DNA from 3 places in the Micromonospora sp. C28ISP2-4 genome. Region 3 is predicted to be linked to each of the others. Evidence: riboswitches for the same ligand, from Rfam matches in the RefSeq annotation. Region 3 holds a riboswitch; each other region holds the start of a gene.
The links. Region 3 has a riboswitch for cyclic di-AMP ahead of Q3W68_RS17140 (transglycosylase family protein). Riboswitches for the same ligand answer to the same signal wherever they lie in the genome.
Positions count from the first base shown of each region.

Region 1: another riboswitch for cyclic di-AMP. It lies ahead of Q3W68_RS14590 (C39 family peptidase); the one in region 3 lies ahead of Q3W68_RS17140 (transglycosylase family protein).
Region 2: another riboswitch for cyclic di-AMP. It lies ahead of Q3W68_RS27555 (hypothetical protein); the one in region 3 lies ahead of Q3W68_RS17140 (transglycosylase family protein).

Region 1 covers NZ_JAUMKG010000003.1:271,585-278,621, forward strand. The annotation lists gene Q3W68_RS14570 (polysaccharide pyruvyl transferase family protein) at 1-720, opposite strand, end outside; gene Q3W68_RS14575 (acyltransferase) at 877-2,106, shown strand; gene Q3W68_RS14580 (hypothetical protein) at 2,187-2,531, shown strand; gene Q3W68_RS14585 (hypothetical protein) at 2,666-3,430, shown strand; cyclic di-AMP (ydaO/yuaA leader) riboswitch at 3,739-3,881, shown strand; partial or broken gene Q3W68_RS14590 (C39 family peptidase) at 4,072-4,915, shown strand; gene Q3W68_RS14595 (alpha/beta fold hydrolase) at 5,114-5,860, shown strand; gene Q3W68_RS14600 (CDP-glycerol glycerophosphotransferase family protein) at 5,907-7,037, opposite strand, start outside.
Region 2 covers NZ_JAUMKG010000010.1:29,694-36,730, forward strand. The annotation lists gene Q3W68_RS27545 (AAA family ATPase) at 1-1,955, shown strand, start outside; gene Q3W68_RS27550 (cation diffusion facilitator family transporter) at 2,047-2,961, shown strand; cyclic di-AMP (ydaO/yuaA leader) riboswitch at 3,105-3,235, shown strand; gene Q3W68_RS27555 (hypothetical protein) at 3,240-4,313, shown strand; gene Q3W68_RS27560 (SRPBCC family protein) at 4,335-4,787, opposite strand; gene Q3W68_RS27565 (STAS domain-containing protein) at 4,889-5,248, opposite strand; gene Q3W68_RS27570 (hypothetical protein) at 5,667-6,071, shown strand; gene Q3W68_RS27575 (BON domain-containing protein) at 6,231-6,905, shown strand; gene Q3W68_RS27580 (thioredoxin domain-containing protein) at 7,030-7,037, shown strand, end outside.
Region 3 covers NZ_JAUMKG010000004.1:211,053-218,089, forward strand. The annotation lists gene Q3W68_RS17130 (helix-turn-helix domain-containing protein) at 1-325, opposite strand, end outside; gene Q3W68_RS17135 (LLM class flavin-dependent oxidoreductase) at 372-1,934, opposite strand; cyclic di-AMP (ydaO/yuaA leader) riboswitch at 2,106-2,251, shown strand; gene Q3W68_RS17140 (transglycosylase family protein) at 2,250-2,900, shown strand; gene Q3W68_RS17145 (YbaB/EbfC family nucleoid-associated protein) at 3,086-3,535, shown strand; gene Q3W68_RS17150 (M4 family metallopeptidase) at 3,712-5,775, opposite strand; gene Q3W68_RS17155 (transglycosylase domain-containing protein) at 6,188-7,037, opposite strand, start outside.

The sequences.
Region 1 (7,037 bases), on a different contig from region 3:
GCCGCGGTGCTCGGGCGCGTCGCCGTAGAGCAGGGTGCCGAGCGTGCGCAGGTCCTGCGGCACGTAGCAGAGGTTCGGGTAGCGCTCCTGGTGGTGGCGGACCACCGAGGCCATCGAGCGGACGTACGGGGAGATGGTGAGCGCGACCTTCGAGTCGGCGGTCAGCTCCGGGCGGGTCTTCTCCAGCTGGAACGTGTCGCCGTGCAGGAACATCGACGGGCAGCCGATCTGCTCCACGGCGGAGAAGCCCAGCGCGTTGAGGTAGCTCTCGGTCACCTCGCCGCGTACGCCGATGCTGTGCGACCGGTCCAGCACTGCCTTGCAGAACGCGCGGACCGGCTCGTCGATCGGCCGCAGGTACTCGCGGTCGCCGTCCACGTTCGTCTGCACGCCGACGCCGAGCACCACCACCGGGATCTTCAGGCGCTCGATCAGCCGGGTCAGTGGCGTGAGGCGGTGCACGAAGCTGCGGCGGAACGCGTTGGCGAGCGGAATGACGAAGACGTCGTGCCGCTCGTTGATCTCGTCGGCGAGGCGCGGGTCGGCCGGGGTGCGGGTCGGTGTGATCTCGGCTGTGGAGGTGGCGAGCAGCTTGTACGCGGCATGGCTGAAGACCAGGTTGCCGCTGTTGTCCCCGATCCAGTTGCCGGCGAACGTCTCCTCGGGCGTGAGGACGTCGAAGGGGCCCTTGCGGGCGCGGAGCAGGATCCGCTGGTGCATCCGGTTCGCTCACCTTCCGTACGGCACGGCGTGCGGGCGGGAGCCGGGTGGGTGCCCGCGCGTGCAGGAACGGAAATCCTATCCGCAGTCCGTGCGGAGCCGGGCGGACGTCGGCTCGCCGGGAACGTCCCGGTTCCCCGGGGTAGGGTGCCCGGAATGACCAGCGCGCCGACCGTCACCCGTGCCCCACGACTGCCGTCGCTGACCGGATTGCGGTGGGTCGCCGCGCTCCTGGTCTTCGCCTTCCACGCCGGCACCATGGGGATCGTCGCCGAGCCGCACCTGAAGACCGCTGTGGACAAGGCGTTCAGCCTGGGCCTGTCCGGCGTCGAGTTCTTCTTCATCCTCAGCGGGTTCGTGCTGGTCTGGTCGTACCGGGACGGGGAGCGCGCGTGGACGTTCCTGCGCCGCCGGTTCGCCAAGATCTACCCGAACCACGTGGTGACGTTCGTCGCGGCGCTGGCGATCGCGGCCTGGTTCGCCGACCCGGTCGTGCCGTGGGCCGCGATCGCCAACTTCTTCCTGGTCCAGGCGTGGATCCCGCTGGGCGGCTACTTCTACAGCGTCAACAACGTGAGCTGGTCGCTCTCCTGTGAGCTGGCCTTCTACCTGTGCCTGCCGCTCGTGGTGCCGTGGTTGCGAAGGGCCCGTACCGGCGTGCTGCGGACCGTGCTGGTCGCGGCGCCCCTGCTCATCCTGGCGTTGTGGCCGGGTCAGCGCCTCGTGCCGGAGGAGCAGCGGTGGTGGTTCACCCAGATCTTCCCGGTGACCCGGTCGCTGGAGTTCTGGATGGGGGTGGCCGCGGCCGAGCTGATGCGCCGGCAGCGCTGGCGCGGCCCGAATCTCGCCGTCGCCACCGGGCTGTTCGTCGCCACGTGGGTGGTCGCCGCGCTGTGGATCCCGGCCGAGTTCTGGGCGGCGCTGCTCGCGGTCGCGTACCTGCTGGTCATCGCGGCCGCGGCGGATGCCGACGTGCGCGGCCGGCCCACCCCCTGGCGGTCCCGCGCGATGGTCTGGCTCGGTGAGGTCTCGTTCGCCTTCTACCTGGTGCACGTGCTGGTCATGGTCACCGTGCTGCGGCTGACCGGGCATTGGGGGACCGGGCTGCCCGGCTGGCGCGGCCCGGTCGCGGTGCTCGGCTTCCTGGTGGTCACGCTCGCGCTGGCCGCCGCGCTGCACCGCTGGGTGGAGACACCGATGATGCGCCTGCTCGGTCCGTCCCGCCGGGCCCGCGCGGCGTCGCGCGTACCGGCCGTCGCGCCGGCGGTGCCGGCTCCGCGCGGGTCCGCCGAGGACGCCGCCGGCCCGGCCGCCGACGGCGGCTCGACGTCCGTCGCCGGTCGGGCCGAGGGCATCGAGTACGCCGGGCGGCGTCGCCCGGACTGACACGCGCACACGTCGGCCGGTAGGTCCGCGACACGCCGTGCGGCGGTGCGTTCGTGGGGGATCGGCGGTAATTTGTACCCGTGCTTCCGATCGCGCTCACCTGCCCCGTGTGGTGGGTGGCGCGCTGGACCGCCCGGATGCTCGCCAGTCTCGCCGTGGTCGTCGCCTGTTCGTTCGGCGCCGCCACGCTGCCGGCCGGTGTCGCCGCTGCCGCCCCGGCTCCGGCGGTCGCCGCCTCGGCGTACCCGGTCGCGGGCGCCTCGACCGCCGCGCGGCCGGAGGTCGACCGCGTCGCGGAGCGGCAGGTCGCTTCCGCCGCTGTCCCGGCGCCCGCTCCCCGGGCGACCGTTCCGGTCGTGGCGGAGCCGGTCCCGGCCGGACGGGCCGCCGCGCCGGCCGGCCCGCGGGCCCCGCCCGCCCGCTGACCCGCCCACGGGCCGCGCCCGTGTTCCGCACCCACTCGCACGTCATCCCCGCACCCGCCCCGGTGGCCTTACCGGCCCACCCCGGCCAGGTCGTGCGGGTCCTCCCGCCAGGTCCTTCCCGTGAGGTGCCGACCATGTCGCAGACCGCTCTGTACCACTTCCTCACCTCCGTGCCCGAGGCCGCCGCCATCTGGTCCTTCCTGCTCCTGCTCGCGCTGGGCCTGCTCGCCGCGCTCGTCGCCCGGCCCGAACGCGACCCCGCGCCGGAGACCGCCCCCGACCCGGCCGACGCCGACGCCGCCGGCCGCGAGGACCTGATCCGGTACGCCGAGGAGGTGGCGGTGGCCGCCGCCGGGGCCGCCCAGACGGCCCGTCGCCGCCGGGAGCGGTGGCTGGCCGCGCAGGACGAGGCGGACCGGGCCTGGACCGCGTACGACGAGGCGGACGCCGCCGCCCGCCGCCTGGCCGGCGCCGCCGCGCTGGCCGCCCCGCGTACGCCGCGAACCCCGGCCGAGTACGCGGCCCGCGAGCGCTGGCTGCACCACGCCGCCATGACGGCGCACTGGCGGGGCGACCTGACCGCCCGCCAGCTCGCCGACGTGCTGGCGGGCCGCAACGGGTGGGATCCGCGCCGGCACCCGGCCGAGCAGGAGATCGTGCTGGCCCGCACCGTCCGGGACGGGCGCCGGGCCGGATGGGAGAGCGCCGCCGCACGGGAACGGGCGGCGTGGCGGGACGCGGAGCTGGCCGCCGAGGCCGCCAGCGCGCTCGCCACCGAGGCGTACGAGGCCACCGTGGCGCTGCGGCCCGCCCCGGCGTACCGCAGCGCGACGCCGAGCACCCTGCCGGTGCCCGCGGCGGTCCGGAACGCACGCTGGCGCCCCGCCCGGGTCGGCTGAGACGACCGTCTCGACCGAATCGTTACCCGGAACGTGGTGAGCCCGGTCGCCCGGGCCGCCGAAACGGGCGTCCGGCGCAGAACAGGTCATCGAGTCGCGCAATTGCCAGGTCGGCGCTGGCCGTATGTCCGCTTTCCGCCGCCGGGTGCCGTCGAAACTGCTTGTCCCATTGAGTGAAGTCAGTAACCGGGTGTTCCGAAATCGGTTACCCCGGATCACGTTTACGCAGGTGGGAGCGCTTGGCATGGGACATACCCGCCGGTAGTGTCGGCGCGTCCGATGCGGTAATCGATCGCCGACGGCGACGCCGCACCGACCCGCCTAATCGTGTTCCACGAACCGGGGACCCATGAGCAACATCGGGGTGAATCCGCGAGCCCACGGCCCGCGGTAGGGCGTACTTCCCGCCCGAATCCGTCAGCTAACCCGGTCGGCGGCCACGGAAGGAGTACCGCTCTTGCCCACCCCTCGATCGTCCCCCCGCCTCCACGGCACCGCGGTGCCCGCGCTCGCCTGACGCGCGACCGGCCCGCCCCCTGGGCGCCCGGCATCACGGGCGTTCCCGATCCCCCGGCCATCCGGCCCCGCCAGCACGTGTGAGTTCCTCCGCGTGCCGGGCCGGCTTGCGCCGCTCACGCCCCGTGGAGGATTTCGTGAAGCACCACCTGAAGCGTCAGCTGCGACGGATCGTCACCGAACGCCCGTACCAGATCGTCGCCGGATCGGCCGCCGCGCTCGTGCTGGCCGCCGGCGCCGGCACCGTCGCCACCGCCGGTGACGACGCCCCGGCCCAGGAGAACACCGCAGCGGTCGCCGATCTCGGCGCCGCCCGCCTCGGCGAGCAGCCGGCCAGCCGCGGCGAGGCCCGCATCGCCGTACCGCAGGCGTCGCCAAGCGCTTCCGCCGCGCCCAGCGCGTCGCCGAGCGCCTCCCCGTCGAAGACGGCCACTGCCGACCCGGACACCACGGCGAAGGCCAAGCCGAAGCCGCCGTCGAGCAAGACGCTCGACTACGACTACCAGGCGCAGATCAACTACTTCTACTGCGGTCCGGCCGCCGTGCGCAACGCGCTCAGCGCCACCGGCATCGAGCGCAGCCAGGACGCGCTCGCCGCCTCCCTCGGCACCACCGAGATGGGCACCAACTCGGCCGAGGACACCACCCGCGTGCTCAACCAGCAGGTCAAGGGCAACCCGTACCGGACCCGCATGATTCCCGGCACCGCCACCCCGGCCCAGATGGACCGGCTCCAGGCCGACGTGGTCGAGGCGATCAGCAACGGCCGCGCGATCGTCGCGAACGTCGCCGGCACGGCCACCGACACCAACGGCGGCTGGCACTCGTTCCCGGGCGGCCACTACGTCGCTGTGGTCGGCTACAAGAACGACGGCCGGACGGTACGCATCGCCGACTCGGCCGACCCGTCGCTGCCGTCGTACTGGGTCACCACGATCGGACCTGGCGAACTGGGTCTCCACACGCGGCCTCCGCCTGACCCCGACCCTCCCGCCCCGCCCCTCCGCCCTCCCTCGACCCGCTGATCTTGCACTTGTGGCCCGGTCACAGCGGACAAAAAGCCGGGCATCCTGGGGGCCGCAACTGCAAGATCAGGGTGCGGGCGGCGCGGAGGTCGGCGAGGGCTCGCTCTCGCGTGTCCGGGGCGGGCGGTGGCAGACTGCGCCAATGGGCGATGCGACGGGGAAGCGGCACCTGGTTCTCCTGCACGGCATGGGCTCCACCGGCGAGGTGTGGCTGCCCTGGGCGCCGCTGCTGGAGCGCCGCTGGCCCGGCCGCTGGCTCGCCCCCGACCTGGCGGGACACGGCTGGTCGCCGCCGCTAGACGGCTACTCGTTCGACGCCCTGGCCCAGCGTGTGGCCGACGGGCTCGGCCCGGTCCGGCTCGGCCCCACCGACCGGCTGGTGCTGCTCGGGCACTCGCTCGGCGGGGTGGTCGCGCTGGCGCTCGCCGCCCGGCGGCGGGGTCTGCCGGTCGACGCCGTGGTCGGGCTCGGCATCAAGGCGGTCTGGTCCCCGGCCGAACTGGCCAAGTCGGCGGAGCTGGCCGCCCGGCCGGTCACCTGGTTCGCCACCCGGGACGAGGCGGCCCGCCGCTACCTGCGGGTGTCCGGGCTCGCCGGGCTGTTCGCGCCGGACCATCCGGTGGTGGAGGCGGGGCTGCGGCGTGAGGACGGCCGCTGGCGGCTCGCGATGGACCCGGCCGCGTTCGCGGTCGGGGAGCCCCGGCTGCCCGCTCTGCTGGCCGCCACCGGCGTGCCGGTGCTGCTGGCCCGGGGCGAGCTGGACCCGATGGTGACCGACGCGCAGCTCAAGGAACTGGGCGTGCCGGTGGCGACACTGCCCGGGCTGGGCCACAACGCGCACGTCGAGGACCCGGAGGCGGTGCTCGCCCTGCTCGACCCGTACCTCTGAGCGGCCGCGCCGACCCCCGCCGGCCCGGCGGGAGGCCGGCGGCGTCCTAGGCGGTGCGCGGCGCCGGGACCGCCCAGTCCGGTTCCAGCTCGCGGCGGGCGGCGGTGAGGAACGCCTCGGCGTAGCCGTCGGCGGGGAAGTCGCCCAGGTAGCGGGTCCGGGCCGCCCAGCGCTGCGCCGCCTTCGGGTCGGCGTCGAGCAGGTCGGTGAGCACCTCGTCCACGTTGGACATGTCGCGCCGCAGCACGTAGCCGGACGCCGCGAGCGGGAACCGCTCGACGAAGTGCTCGCCGTCGGCGCCGGTGTCGGTGACCGCGTACGGCTTGCCGGAGTAGAGCCAGTCGGAGATGACCCCGGAGACGTCGGAGACCAGCGCGTCGGCGCGGTTGACGCACTCGGTGAGCGTCAGCTCGCGGCTCGCGGCGGCGCCCCACAGGTGCGGCCGGCCGGTCTTGGCCCGGTCGGCGGCGAGCAGCTCGGTGAGCCGGGCGAGCTGGCGGGCCGAGGCCGGGTTCTTGTCGGTGTACGGGTGGGCGCGCAGGATCACCGTCGCGCCGCGGTCGATCAGCCGGCGGATCAGCGTCTCGGCCACCGGCAGCGAGCAGTAGTTGGCGTCGGCGTTGTGGCCGGTCCAGGTGGGGGTGTACAGGACCGTGGGGTGCGCGGACGGGGTGACCGGCTCCCGGCGTACCTCGATGGCCTCGACCTGGGGGCGGCCGACCACGACGAACTTGTCGGCGGGGATCTCCACGCCGGCGCGGGCGTACCTGTCGATCGCGGCCTGCCCGGCCACGAAGATCTTGTCGAAGATGGCCGAGACCGGGTTGGCGCTGGGGGCCTTGTCGCTGTCGCCGTGGTGCAGCTGCACGTGGGTCAGCTGGTTGAACCGGATCACGTGGGCGTTCTTCGCGCCGTGGTTGACGTAGAACGCGACCCGCAGGCTGGGCACCAGCGCCTCGTCGAGCGCCTTCAGCGTGGGGCAGAGGACCACCGGGGCGCGGGTGGCGGCGGCCACCGCTGGCAGCAGCTCCGGCTCGCGCAGCACCACCACGAACGGGCGGCCGATCCGTTCCAGGTACGGCAGCCACATGGTGACCTGGTACTCCGAGCCGGGCGGGGCGGAGAAGTGCAGCACGAACTCGGGCTGGTGGCGGCGCAGCGCGCGGCCGACCGGTCC
Region 2 (7,037 bases), on a different contig from region 3:
ACGCGATGGTCTTCCACGCCGCACAGCGCCGGCACGTGCTGGACGCCGAGCACGAGGGGCTGGTGTTCGGCCGGCTGGACCTGCGTACCGGGCAGGTGCTGCACGTCGGGCGTCTCGGTGTGCGGGGCGTGGACGCGGAGACGCTGGTGGTGGACTGGCGGGCACCCGCCGCCGCCGCGTTCTACCAGGCCACGCCCGCCGAGCCGCGCGGCGTGGTGCGCCGGCGCACGATCCAGTCCTCGGCCGAGAAGGTCACCCGGATCGAGGACGACCTGCTGGACCCGGAGGCCGCCCCGCCGGACATGGCGGTGGTCGGTGACGGGGCGCTGCTGGCCACGCTGTCGCGGGCCACCGGCCGGGGCATGCGGGACATCGTCGCCACCATCCAGCGCGAGCAGGACGAGGCGATCCGCTCCCCCGGCAACGGCGTCACGATCGTCTCCGGCGGCCCGGGCACCGGCAAGACGGCGGTGGCGCTGCACCGGGCCGCGTACCTGCTCTACTCCGACCGGGCCCGGTACGCCGGCGGCGGCATCCTGGTGGTCGGCCCCTCCGGCGTGTTCGTCGAGTACATCGCCTCGGTGCTGCCCTCGCTGGGCGAGGAGACCGCCACGCTGCACTCGCTCGGCTCGCTGTTCCCCGGCCTGTCCGCGTCCCGGACCGACCCGCCGGACGTGGCGGCGGTGAAGGGGTCGCTGCGGATGCGCCGGGTGCTGGAACGCGCGGTACGCGACGCGGTGCCGGACTCCCCGGCCGAGCTGCGCCTGCTCTACCGGGGCGAGCTGCTGCGCCTGGAGCGTCCCGCGCTGGACGCGGTCCGGGACCGGACGCTGGCCCGTGGCGCACGCCGCAACGAGGTACGCCGGGCGGCGTTCGACGCGGTGCTCGCCGCGCTCTACGCGCAGGCCCGCACGCTGCGGGTGGGCCGGCTGCCGGAGCAGCCCGCGTTCGAGGACGAGATCATCGAGCGGCCGGAGTTCCGCGAGTTCCTCAAGGCGTGGTGGCCCCGGCTGCATCCACGGCACGTGCTGGACTGGCTGGCCCGCCCGGACCGGCTGCGCCGCTACGCCGGTGGGATCCTCTCCTCGGCCGAGATCCGGCTGCTCGGCGACGCGTACCGGAGCCTCGCGACCGAGGGGCTGACGGTGGCCGACATCGCGCTGCTGGACGAGCTGGACGCGCTGCTCGGCAAGCCGGTGCAGCGGGCCCGCCCCAAGCGCGACCCGTACCAGCTCGCTGGGGGTGTGCGTGAGCTGAGCACGTACGCCGACCGGCAGCGCGCCGCCCGCGCGGCGGCGCGGGAGCGTCCGGCCGACTACCGCGACTACGCGCACGTGGTGGTGGACGAGTCGCAGGACGTCTCGCCGATGCAGTGGCGGATGATCGGCCGGCGCGGGCGGCTGGCGTCCTGGACCGTGGTCGGTGACCCGGCGCAGACCGCCTGGACCGGCGACCCGCAGGAGCTGGACCGGGCCCGTGACCAGGCGCTGGGCCGGCGTAAGCGGCACCGCTACGAGCTGACCACCAACTACCGCAACTCGGCGGAGATCTTCGCGGTGGCGGCGGCGGAGATCCGTCGGCTCTACCCGGACCTGCCGCTGCCCGACGCGGTCCGGTCCACGGGCGTGCCGCCGATCGAGCGCACGGTGCCCGCCGCCGACCTGCCGGCGGCCACCGTCGAGGCGGCCGAGGCGCTGCTCGCGCAGGTGGAGGGCACCGTCGGCGTGATCACGCCGGTGCCGCGCCGCGACGAGGTGGCCGGCTGGCTGGGCGCGCTCGGCGCGGGCCGCCTGCAGGTCGTCACCAGCCTCCAGGCCAAGGGCATGGAGTACGACGGTGTGGTGCTGGTGGCACCGGGCGAGATCCGGGCGGACCCCGGCTCGGGCGTCCGCACGCTCTACGTGGCGCTGTCCCGGGCCACCCAGCGCCTCACCACGCTCGACCCGGTGGGGTGACCGGCCCCGCCGCCACCCACAGTTCACTTGCATACATAGCGATGTGAACATACATTGGGCCGGGCCGGTACGGGGCAGGAAGGGTGTTGGCGTGGGCGCAGGTCATGACCACAGCGGCGCGGTGGCCAACGCGGCGCACCGCCACCGGGGCCGCCTCTGGGCCGCCTTCGCGCTGCTCGCCGCCCTGATGGTGGTCGAGGCGGTCGCCGCCTTCACCACCGGCTCCCTGGCACTGCTCTCCGACGCCGGGCACATGTTCACCGACGTCCTCGGCATCGGCATGGCCCTCGCGGCGATCACCGCCACCCGCCGCGCCGGCACCGACCCGCAACGGACGTTCGGGCTCTACCGGCTGGAGGTGCTCGCCGCCCTCGCCAACGCCGTACTGCTCGGCGCCGTCGCGATCTACGTCCTGGTCGAGGCGGTGCGCCGCTTCGGCGAGCCGCCGGAGGTGCTGGCCGGCCCGATGCTCGTGGTGGCGGTGCTCGGCCTGCTCGCCAACATCGTCGCGTTCGCGCTGCTGCGCGCCGGGTCGAAGGAGAGCATCAACCTGCGCGGGGCGTACCTGGAGGTGCTCGGCGACCTGCTCGGCTCGCTCGGCGTGATCGCCGCCGCGCTGGTCATCGCGCTGACCGACTGGTGGTGGGCCGACCCGCTGGTCGCCGTCGGGATCGGCCTGTTCATCCTCCCGCGCACCTGGCGGCTCGGCCGGGCCGCGCTGCGCATCCTGGTGCAGGCCGCGCCGGAACACCTCCAGGTGACCGCCGTGCACGACCGGCTGGCCGCCGTACCCGGCGTGGCCGAGGTGCACGACCTGCACGTCTGGACGCTCACCTCGGGCATGGAGGTGGCCTCGGCGCACCTGACCACCGACCCGGGCGCGGACCCGGCCGGGGTGCTGGCCGCCGCGCGGGCCGCCCTGCACGAGGACTTCTCCATCGATCACGCCACGTTGCAGGTCGAACCCGGAGCGTCGGCCGGAGTGTGCGGACAGACCGAGTGGTGATTAGGACACACTTAAATCACTGTGGCTAATGTAGTCTTATGCCGGTTTTGCCCCGCCTAGTGGCACTGCTCCACAGAGCCGCGCCCGGGCAGCGCCGGTAGTCTCGGTCGCGACCGCACCCGCGGGCGCCACCGGCCCCGGTGGGGCGGCCGTCGCCTAATCGTCCGCAGGGACGAGCCGGGGAACCACGTACGTGGGGTGCATCCGCGTCAGCGGTAGGGATCTTCCGTCCCGAACCCGTCAGCTAACCCGGTCGGCGCTGACGGAAGGACGTGTGAATGCCCCCAGTGGCACCTGTACGAAGGACGGCCGCCCGGTTGGCGGCCCTGCTCGTCGCGACGCTGACCCTCGGCGTCGCGACCGTTCCGGCCTCCCCCGCCTCGGCGGCGCCGGCGACCGGCCTGCTCGCCGCCGCGCCCGGCGACGACGAGGGCGGCACGCCCGAACTGCGTGCCCAGCTCGACGCCGCCAGCAAGGGCTGGCTGGAGGCGAAGGCCGCGCTGAACCGGTCGGTGAGCCGCCAGAAACAACTCAACGAACAACTCAAGACGGTCGGCGCCGAGCTGGCCGTACGCGACGCCAAGGTCGGCGAGATCGCCGCGGTGGCCTACCGCAACGGCCGCCTGGGCACCGCCGGGGCGCTGCTCGGCAGCAGCAGCCCGGAGGGCTTCATGGACCGGGCCGCCGCACTGGAACAGGTAGCCGCGAACGAGGACCGTACGCTGCGCGACCTGATCACCACCCGCGACGAGGCCACCCGCACCCGCGCCCAGCTCGACGGCGAGATCCGCGAGCAGCGCAAGCAGGTGACGGTGATGGCCAAGCGCAAGGAGCAGGCCGAGCGCGCCCTGGAGGTGGCGAACGACCGGGCCTCACGCAGCAGCAGCGGCGGCGGCAGCGTCCAGGGCACCTCCAGCAAGAACGCGAAGCCGGCGCCGCGCAACTCGGACGGCTCCTGGCCGTCGGAGTCGTGCAGCGTCAACGACCCGACCCCGGCCGACGGCTGCATCACGCCGCGCACGCTGCACGCGCTGCAACAGGCCAAGGCGGCGGGCTTCACCCGGTACGTCTCCTGCCACCGGCCCAGCGGCTCGGGTGAGCACCCGAAGGGACGTGCCTGCGACTTCGCCGCGCAGAAGAACGGCTTCGGCGGCGTGGCCACCGGCGGCGACCGGACGTACGGCAACAACCTGGCCGCGTACTTCGTACGCAACGCCGACCCGCTCGCCGTGCTCTACGTGATCTGGTTCAAGCAGATCTGGCTGCCCAGCAGCGGGTGGAAGTCGTACAGCGGCGGCAACGGCGACCCGTCCAGCGACCACACCAACCACGTGCACCTGTCGGTGTACTGAGCGCCCTGCGGGCCGGCCGGATCAGGCCGGCCGGCCCTCCAGGGTCGCTCCCAGACGCGCCGCCAGGCCCAGGTGAGCCGCCCGGGCCTGGCGGAACGCGTACCCGAACAGCGGCGCCGGCGCGGTGAGCGTGATCTCCACGTCGATGCGTACCGTGCCGTCGGGCTCGTCGCGCAGCCGGGTGTGGTTGCGTACCGTCGTGGCGGGCTGCTGCCGCGCCACTGTGACGACCTCGTCCTCGCTGGCGATCAGCACGTCCGCCTGGTACGTGACCGGGAAGTGCAACGGGCCGAGCTGCAGCCGGTCGGTGATCGCGTAGCTGCCCAGCGCGCCCGGCCGGGACGGCAGCTTCCGGACCCGGACGATCAGCGGATGCAGCTCACCCTGGCGGCTCAGGTCACCCAGCAGGGCCACCGCGTCGGCCCGGCTGCACCGGGCCTGCACGGTGTAGCTGAAGCTGTCGCTGCTCTGCAAGCGGGCCCCCTCGCCGTCGTGCGTCGCGACGATCGTCCCGTACCGACGCCGGACTGGCAACGGGTAGAAGGTCCCCTGGCCGCAGGGCATGTGAACGGCGCTCAGGCGCCGGGCAGCACCTCGGGGGTGTCGTCGGCGAACCACGGCTCGGGCGCGCCGAACAGGCCGAGCAGGCCGGTCACCCAGAGCTGCCGGTGCACGAACCGGCTCGGCTCGGTGACCACGAGCTTGACGCCGCTGACCTCGCAGGTCTGGAAGCCCGCGACCATGGCGCTGATGCCGACCGAGTCGATGAACGTGACGAGCCGCATGTTCAGCTCGATCCGCGAGGGGCGACCCTTCGCGAGCACTTCGGCGATCGCTTCCCGCACCTCGTACGCGGTGTCGACGTCGATCTCCCCACGGGGCGCGATCTGGACGACACCACCCGGCCGCACCGACTTCACGATCGACAGGCTCACGCGAGCACCTCCACTCGCCCATGACGGGCGCCTCATCAGTACGCGGGCCGCGACCGAGCGTATTCCTCCGACGGCCCGGTCGCCACCCCCCGGGATGAGCAATTCGCGAACTGGGCACACCTGGGCGTACCCAATCCGGACCTCCGGGTTCCAGTTTCCCCTTCAGGGCGGACCGCGGCCAGCCGTGTGGCCGGGCGGGCCCGCCGATCCGCCGACCAGGGTAGCTGGCGCACGCACGTCCCGTGGGCACCGGTCCCGGCGCGTTCGGGTGGTTCGTCCCGTTCGTTGCCCGGGCCGCCCGTGAGCCGCGCATGGTTTGCCGGGCGCGCCGGTGGGGCACTGCCCGGGACAGGAACCCGCCGGATGGACACCGGAGTCCGAAGTGGCCGCCGGCCTTCGGCACCCGAGGAGGTAGAAGATGTTCGGATCCAACCTGCTGGACCGCCGGGGCAAGGCCGAGCGCGTCGCCGACCAGGCGTGGCAGAACCTGCTCTCCGCCGTCGGTTCCGCCGGTGACAGCGTGCGCGACGCCACCCGTACCGCCCGCCGCAGCTCCTCCGGCCTGGCCGACGACGCCACCGACCTGGTCGGCTCCGCCGCCGAGGAGGCACGCCGCCGGGCCTCCCTCGCGTTCGACGCGCTCGCCGGCCGCCGGCCCGCGCTGCCGTGGACGCTGCTGATCGCGGCGGCACTCGCCGGCGCGGCGATCGGCTGGGCTGCCGGCACCGCGGCGCGCGCCGCCGGCAGCCGGGACCGCGCCGCCGACGAGATCGAGTTCGTTGACGTCGACCGGCCGAACTCCCCGGCCGGCCTGGACGGCTGACCCGCCCGTACGACACGACGACGGCCGCTCCCGGGGTTCCCGGGGCGGCCGTCGTGCTGCCTCACCCGCAGCGGGTGAGGGCCGCTCACCCGGGACACGCGCAGGATCGCGGGTGCGGGACCACGTGCCCGCGCCGCGATCGACGGGAGGGAGAGCCGGATGGCCACCGACACGGTCACGCGTACCGACCGGGACATCCAGTCCGCCGTGCTCGACGAGCTGACCTGGGAGCCGCGGGTCGGCCCGGACGAGATCGGGGTGACCGTCACCGAGGGCGTGGTGACGCTCACCGGCCGGGTGGACAGCTACGCCAAGAAGTGGGCCGCCGAGCGGGCCGCGCACCGGGTCGCCCGGGTCCGCGCGGTCGCCAACGACCTCGCCGTCCGGATCGACACGACGGCCGGACGGGAGGACCCGGAGATCGCTGTCGCGGCCGTACGGGCGCTGGAGTGGGACGCGTTCGTGCCGATCGAGGCGTTGCAGGTGACTGTGGCCGACGGGTGGGTCACGCTGCACGGCGAGGTCGAGTGGGAGTACCAGCGGCGGGCCGCCGAACGGTCGGTCGCCCGGCTCACCGGCGTACGCGGGGTGAGCAACGGGATCGCCGTGCGCCCCGCTGCGCACGCCGGCGGCCGCGACCTGGCCGAGCGGATCGTGGACGCGCTGGCCCGCAACCGCGCCACCGAGGCCGAGGAGGTCGACGTGCGGGTGCACGGCGACACGGTGCTGCTGGACGGGCAGGTCCACTCGGCCGGCGAGCGCGAGGAGATCGAGCGGGTGGTGTGGAACGCCCCCGGCATCCGGGAGGTGCACAACCACCTGGTCGTGCGCTGACCGGAACCACCCCGCCCGGGTGAGCCCGCCTCACCCGGATCGCGGCCATGGTGGGAGACATGAGTGATCCGAACGGGCTCGACGCGCTGGTTCGGCCGGACTCGGATCGGCGGGTGAGTGCCGGATGACCAC
Region 3 (7,037 bases):
CGTCGCCCCACTGCCGTAGCGCGACCAGCACCGGGATGAGGTCGCTTCCCTTTGCCGTGAGCACGTACTCGTCGCGGGTGCGCTGCCCGGGCTCGCGGTAGGGACGCCGGTCGAGCAGCCCGTCGGCGACGAGCTGCTTGAGGCGTGCGGCGGCCACCGGCTCGCTGACGCCGACCCGCCGGGCGAAGTCGTCGAAGCGGCGGGTGCCGAACGACGCCTCCCGTAACAGGAGCAACGTGGTGCGGTTGCCGACCACCTCCAGCGCCCGGGCGATCGAGCAGTTGGCGGTGGACCAGGAGTCACGCTGGGCGAGGAGGTCCGTCATGGCGTCGACGGTACCCTCTGGCTTAGGGTTACAGAAGTCAGCTACCTCACAGCTGGCCGGGGAAGAATCCGTGCCGGGCCAGCGGCTCGACGATCTGGTGCTCCTCGTACGACAGGTGCGACAGCAGCGTGTCCGTGAGCAGGTCCACCGCCTCCTGGAGTCCGGTGAAGTCGCCGGGCCGGCGGACCAGCTCGACGAGCGCCCGGTCCACGCTCTCCACCACCCCGTGGATCACCACGTGCTCCTCCTCCAGGCGGTCCAGCACCGCTGCCAGCCCGGCCTCGGAGCGGCGCAGGTGCGGGAAGATCGAGGCGTCCTCCAGCCCGTGGTGCTGGGTGACCATGGTGCAGTAGGCCGCGCAGTACGCCCCGAGCGTCCAGTTGTTCTGCCGCATGGTCATCTCGTTCAGTGCGGCCCGCGCCCGACCCGGCGTGACCGAGCCCTGCTTGACCTGTTCCAGCAGGTCGCGCACCTGGGCCAGCTCCTGGCGCAGGTGATCGTGCACGTCCACCAGGTGCTGCCCGGCGGCCTGTCCCCGGGCCGGGTAGACGTGTCCGGCCGGTGGCGGCGGGGCGCTCGGGCGGGTGGACTCGTCCCAGGGGCGGCGCGCGCTCAGGCGTACCCCCGGGTCGGGGGTGGGGGTGACGCCGAGCGTGCTCGGGCCGGCGGCGGTCTGCTCGTCGGGGGCCGCGCGGTCGTCGCCACCGCCGGGCGCGGTGCGCTCGGCGGCGACCAGCTCCCGCACGGCGGGCGCGACCTCCTGGCCGAAGATCTGGATCGCGCGCGGTTCGTCGCTGCCGAGGATGAACGTGGTGATGCCGTGCTCCAGCGTGAGCCCGGCCAGTTCCTCCACCCACTGCTCCGGCGGCCCGGCCAGGAAGCCGGCCGACGAGCGGGCGAACGTGCCGGTCACGTTGAGCATACGGCGGATCGCGGCCGGGTCGCGCCCGGCCGCCTCCGCGCCCTCGTCGACCAGCTTGTTCAGGGCGGGCAGCTCGTCGGGGCCCTTCGGCAGGTAGGACAGGGACGGCAGCCAGCCGTCCGCGGCGCGGCCCACCAGGCGCAGCATCCGCGGCTTGTAGGCGCCGACCCAGATGCCGACCTGGTGCGCGGGCGCCGGACCGCGCTTGGCGCCCACCACGCGGTAATGCTCGCCGTCCACGCGGATCATGCCGCGCCGGTCGGTGTCCCAGACCTCGCGGATCACCCGGATCGCCTCGTCGAGGGCGTCGACGGCGGCGCCGGGGGACAGGCGCCGCCCGCCGGTCGCCTCGATCGCGTCCCAGAACGCGCCCGCGCCGAGTCCCAGCTCGACCCGGCCGCCGGTGAGCAGGTCCAGGCTGGCGATGCTGCGGGCCAGCACCACCGGCTGGCGCAGCGGCAGGTTGAGCACGTTGCCGGCCAGGCGGATGCGCTCGGTGGCGGCGCCCACGTAGGACATGAGCGTCCACGTGTCCAGGAAGCCCGGCTGGTACGGGTGGTCCTGGAACGTGACCAGGTCCAGCCCCACCTGCTCGCAGAGCCGGGCGAGCGCCACCACCTGGTCGGGCTGCCCGGCGGCGGGGGTGAGGAACCCGCCGAAGGTCAGCTCGTGTCCGTGATCGGTCATCCGTCCCGCCCTCCCGTGATCTTGCCTGGCCCTGCCACCGTAGCGCCGTCACCGGTAGCCCGGCCGGGTGAAGAGCGTCACAAGAAGTGGACGATCGTCGCAAAACGCTCCTAGCGTCGGTTTCGTTCGCAGACGCGGACACCGCGTGCCGGAAACGCCAAATCCCGCCGCCGGCCCCGGTAACCGAACCTCGCGCGGGAGCGGGGGAACCACACGTTCCACGGTGCATCGTCACCTCGGGGTGAAGCCGCCACCGGCGGCCGGGCTCCTCGGCCCGAACCCGACAGCTCACCTCGTCGGCGTGGAGGAATCCACATGGCAACTGAATACTCAGCCCGAAGCCGCCGTACCGCGCTCGGAGCGGTGGTGGCCGGCGCCGCCGTCGGCGCCGCGGCCCTGTTCGGCCCGGCTGCTCCGGCCAGCGCGGGCGTCAACTGGGACGCGGTCGCGCGCTGCGAATCCGGCGGCAACTGGAAGATCAACACTGGTAACGGCTACTACGGCGGGCTCCAGTTCTCCCGCGCCACCTGGAACGGCTACGGCGGCAAGAAGTACGCCGCCCGCGCCGACCTGGCCAGCCGGTCCGAGCAGATCGCCGTCGCGGAGAAGGTGCTGCGCGGGCAGGGCATCGGCGCGTGGCCGGTCTGCGGCAGGAAGGGCGGCTCGGCGAGCTCCGGGTCGGCCGCGGCCGGCGAGCGGGCCACCACGAAGGCCGTCCCGCGCAAGGCCGCCCCGAAGCGGGCGGCCACGCGTAAGGCCGCGCCGCAGCGGCCCGCGACGAAGGCGGCGCCACAACCCGCGACCGGCGCCGGGACGTACGTGGTCCGGCGCGGGGACACGCTGTCGGAGATCGCCGTGGCGCAGCACGTCGACGGCGGCTGGCGTGCCCTGCACGAGCGCAACCGCGCAGTGGTCGGTGACGACCCCGGCCTGATCTTCCCCGGTCAGCGGCTGCGCCTGCGCTGAGTGGCCCTCGAACGCCCGGCCGGCCCGTCCGGCCGGGCGTTCGCTCCGTCCGCGACACGCCGCGTCGCCGGTGTCCGGCCTGCTCGCGGTGCCGGGGCGCGGCCCGCGACAGCGGGTGACCGCGATTCGTCGGAGCCGGTTGCTAGGGTCACGGTGCTCGGCTAAGACGTGAAGAAGGCGCGGAAATGACCAACGACCCGTTCTCGGCGGCCGCGAGCCTCGACGAGCTGCTGACCCGCACGCAGCAGGCGCTCACCGCGATGCGCTCCCGGGCCTCGGCGCACGCCGACGGCGAGCCGGGCGACCTGCTCCGGGCCGAGGGCACTGCCGCCGGCGGGCGGGTCCGCGCGGTCGCCGTCCAGGGTGGCCGGCTGGATTCCGTGACGGTCGACCCGGAGCTGGCCGGTGAGCCCCTCGACGTCCTCTGCGGGCATCTCGTCGCCGCCGCCAACGCCGCGCTGTCCGAGCTGGACGACCGGGTCAGCGCGTCGGCGCGGGCCGACGCCGACGCGCTCGCCGCCCGGCTCGGCAGCATGGGCGATCAGGCCGAGCTGTTCGGCCGCGCGATGCACGAGGCGGCCGCGCGGATCCACCGCGACCGCGGCACCCCGTCCCGGGCCGGGCGCCCGGCCTGACCCGACCGCACGCGCCCCGGCGCGACGCGGCGCCGCCCCGCACGCGGCGCCGACCACGCGCGACGCGGCGCCGACCACGCGCGACGCGGCGCCGACCACGCGCGACGCGGCGCCGGCCTGACACGAGGAGGCGGCCGGCCGCCGGGAGGACGACGACCGGCCGCGCCACGCCACGGTCAGCTCACTGTGACCGCGGTGTCGTCGACGACGAAGGACGTCTGCAACGAGCTGTCCTCCACGCCGCTGAACGAGATGGTCGCCGTGGTGCCCGCGAGTGACGAGATGTCGAAGGACCGCTGCACGTAGCCGGTGGCCTTGTTCAGGTTGGAGTAGGTGGCCAGCGTGGTGCTGCCCGCCTTGACGGTGAGCTTGTCGTACGCGGTGCTGGTGGTCGACTCCGCGCTGTCGACGTGCAGCCAGAAGCTCAGCGTCGCCCGGCATCCGGCCGGGATCGTCACCGACTGGCTGAGCGTGTCGGTGTGCGACGAGCCGTACCCGTCCAGCCACGCCTTGTACGAGCCGCCGTGCGCGGCCTGGCCGCTGTCCGTGGTGATGACGCCGGACGAGGCGCTCCAGCTCACGTTGCCCGACTCGAAGCCCGGGTTGGCGAGCTTGTTGCCGGAGCAGCCGCCCGACGGCGGGGTGGTCGTGGTGCTCGGCGTGGGCGTCGGGGTGCCGCCGGCGCAGGTCGGCTCACCGGACTGGGCCGGCACGCTGACGGCGGTCCACGCCGCCTTCACCGCGTTGAACTCGGCGCAGCTGCTCGGGTAGAGGTTCTTCGCCGCCTGCAACGTCCACACGCGGTACTTCAGGTAGGACGAGGACGACGTCTTCAGCAGCATCGCGTTGTACATGATCTTCATGGCCTTCTGGATGCCGAGGCCGGTCACGCTGCTGCCGTTGCAGGTCGAGCTGGACGGCTGCCCGTTGGTCGGGCTGCTGCCGTTGGCCAGCAGGTAGAACCAGTGGTTGCCCGGGCCGGCCGCGGCGTGCACCTCGGTCGACGGGATGCTGCTGGAGTAGCAGTTCGGGTCGCCGAGCGCTGACGGGTTGTACATGTTGCGGATCGGGCCGGAGCCGACCAGGTTGATCTTCTCGCCGACCAGGAAGTCCGGCGCGTCGTAGCTGGACGGCTCGTTGGCGAACCACTCGGTGGCCGCGCCGAACGTGTCCGCCACGAACTCCTGCGTGCCGCCGCCGGAGATGCCGCCGGGGGTGTTGTCGTCGATGCCGTGGCCGATCTCGTGCGCCACCACGTCCAGCGAGCTGATCCACTGACCGGCGGTGTTCTTGCCGATCTGCACCTGGCTGCCGTCGTAGTAGGCGTTCTGGTCGTTGAGGCCCACCCGGATCGGCCAGTAGCCGCCGTTGCCGTTGGCGCCGTTGCGGCCCAGCCACTGGGAGAGCATCTTGTGCTCGGTCTGCGCGGAGAACAACGCGTCCACGCAGCCGGTCTCCTTGTTGGTGGCGGTGCCGTTGCCCCACACGTCGTCGGAGCCGCTGAACGTGGTGTTGTTCGCCGCGTCCTGGCAGCTCAGGTTCGTGACCGTCGGGTCCTTCATGGTGTACGTGGAGCCCGACTGGGTGGTGTTGAGCGTGAGCGGGCTGGGTCCGTTCCAGGCACCGGTGCCGGTGCCGCGCACCACGTGCTCCTGCTTGCGCAGGACCGCGCCGGTGCGGGCGTCGACGTCGACGGTGAGCCGGCTGGGGCCGTCCGCGCCGGTGCCGCGAACAGTGGTCTCCCAGGCCAGCGCCGGTGCGGCGCCGAGCGTGTAGACCACGAGCGTGGTGCCCTCGACCGCGTTCACGGTCTTGAGCTGGGCGCGCGCCGTCTTCGCGGCGGCGCCCCGGGTCAGCGCGGGAGTGGTGGCGAGGGCACCGATGGGCCGCTGCTGGGCGACCGAGGCGTACTTCAGGTTGCCGGCCGCGTCCGTGGCGAGCACGAAGTCGCCGCCGACCACCGGAAGGCCCTTGTAGGTGCGCTCGTAGGGCACGTACTGGGTGCCCTCGGAGGAGATGACCGGCTTCTGGACGAACGCGTCGTCGGAGCCGGCCTGCAGGTAGGCGGGGCGGTTCGCGACCAGCGCGCGGGCCGAGTCGGCGGCGGTCGCCCGGGCCTGCGCCGGGTCGGGGGCGGCGGGTCCGGGTGGCGCGGCCTGCACGGCGGCGGCGGTGCCTGCGGCGAGCAGGCCGGCCGCGGCCGCGCCGGTGAGCGCGGCGAGGCGAGGTGAGAGTTTCACGGGGGTGTGCTCCTGTTCTACAGGCGCGCCGCACGGAGCCCGGTGGGGACGGGCGGCGCGGTGGTGCGAGGCAGGGTGACGGCCGGTCACCGGAGCTGCCGGCGTGGCTCCGGGTCGACAGATCGACCGTCGCGAGTCGCCGGGGGTCGGCGGCTCGCTGGTGCACAATCACACGCCGCCCGAGCCCGGAGCAATGGGTGACCTGGGCAACGACTGGCAGTCGGGCGTGTCGCCGCGCACGTCGATTCAGGCAACCATGATCTTCAATAGGCACTGATCAGGGCGAATATCGCCAGCGATGGATAGATGGCCGTGCAAATTGCGGACGTTGCCGCTGTGTGCGAATGGCGCGCATAGACGCGAGGCCGCCGCGCGCGAGGCCGGGCGGCGGTCGCGCCGCCGCCCGGCTGGGTCAGCGCGGGCCGCGGGTACGCGTCGGCGACACGGTGGGCAGCGGTGGCAGCGACGGCGTCAGCGTCGGCCGCGAGGTCGGCCGCCCGGTCGGGTCCGGGCTCCGGCTGGACCGGTCCGGGCTCGGGCTCGGCGACTCCGACTCCGGCGGCGTGGGCGCGGCGGTCGTCGGCGGCGGCGCCGACCGGGTCGGCTCCGGGGTCTCGCCGGGGAACTTCGGCTCACCGAAGCGGTACTTGCCCGGGTCGAGCTTCATCGCCGCGGTGGCCCGGGTCATGAACTGCCGCCAGATCGGCGCGGCGCCGGTCGAGCCGTACACCTCGTAGCTGCCGCCCTTCGTCCGCAGCGGCTTGCCGTCGGTGGTGCCCAGCCAGACGGCCGAGGCGAGCGCGCCGGTCCAGCCGACCATCCAGGTGTGCACGTTCTGCGTGGTGCTCTGCCCGGCCTGCCACGTGCCGGTCTTGCCGGCGGAGTCCCAGCCGTTGCCCAGCTCGGCGGCCCGCACCCGGCGCAGCGTCCAGTCGAGCTGGTCGATCGCCTCCCGGTCCAGGCCCAGGTCCGTCGTTCGCAGCTGCTCGGTCCACACCTGCTCGTCGTCCTTTGTCACCGACCGGACGAAGTGCGCGTCGGCACGCTTGCCGCCGGCCGCGAACGTCGCCATCCCGTTCGCGTGGTCCTGCACGGTGATCCCGTACTGCCCGATCCCGACCTCGGTGGAGAACCGCTTCGCCACCTCGTCGGCGGGATCGCTGCGCAGGTCGACACGCTGCGGCCGGGGATTGCCCCGGACCGTCTCCCACATCGACTCCACGCCCGCCTGCCGGGCCATCTCGATCACCTTGTCGGTGCCC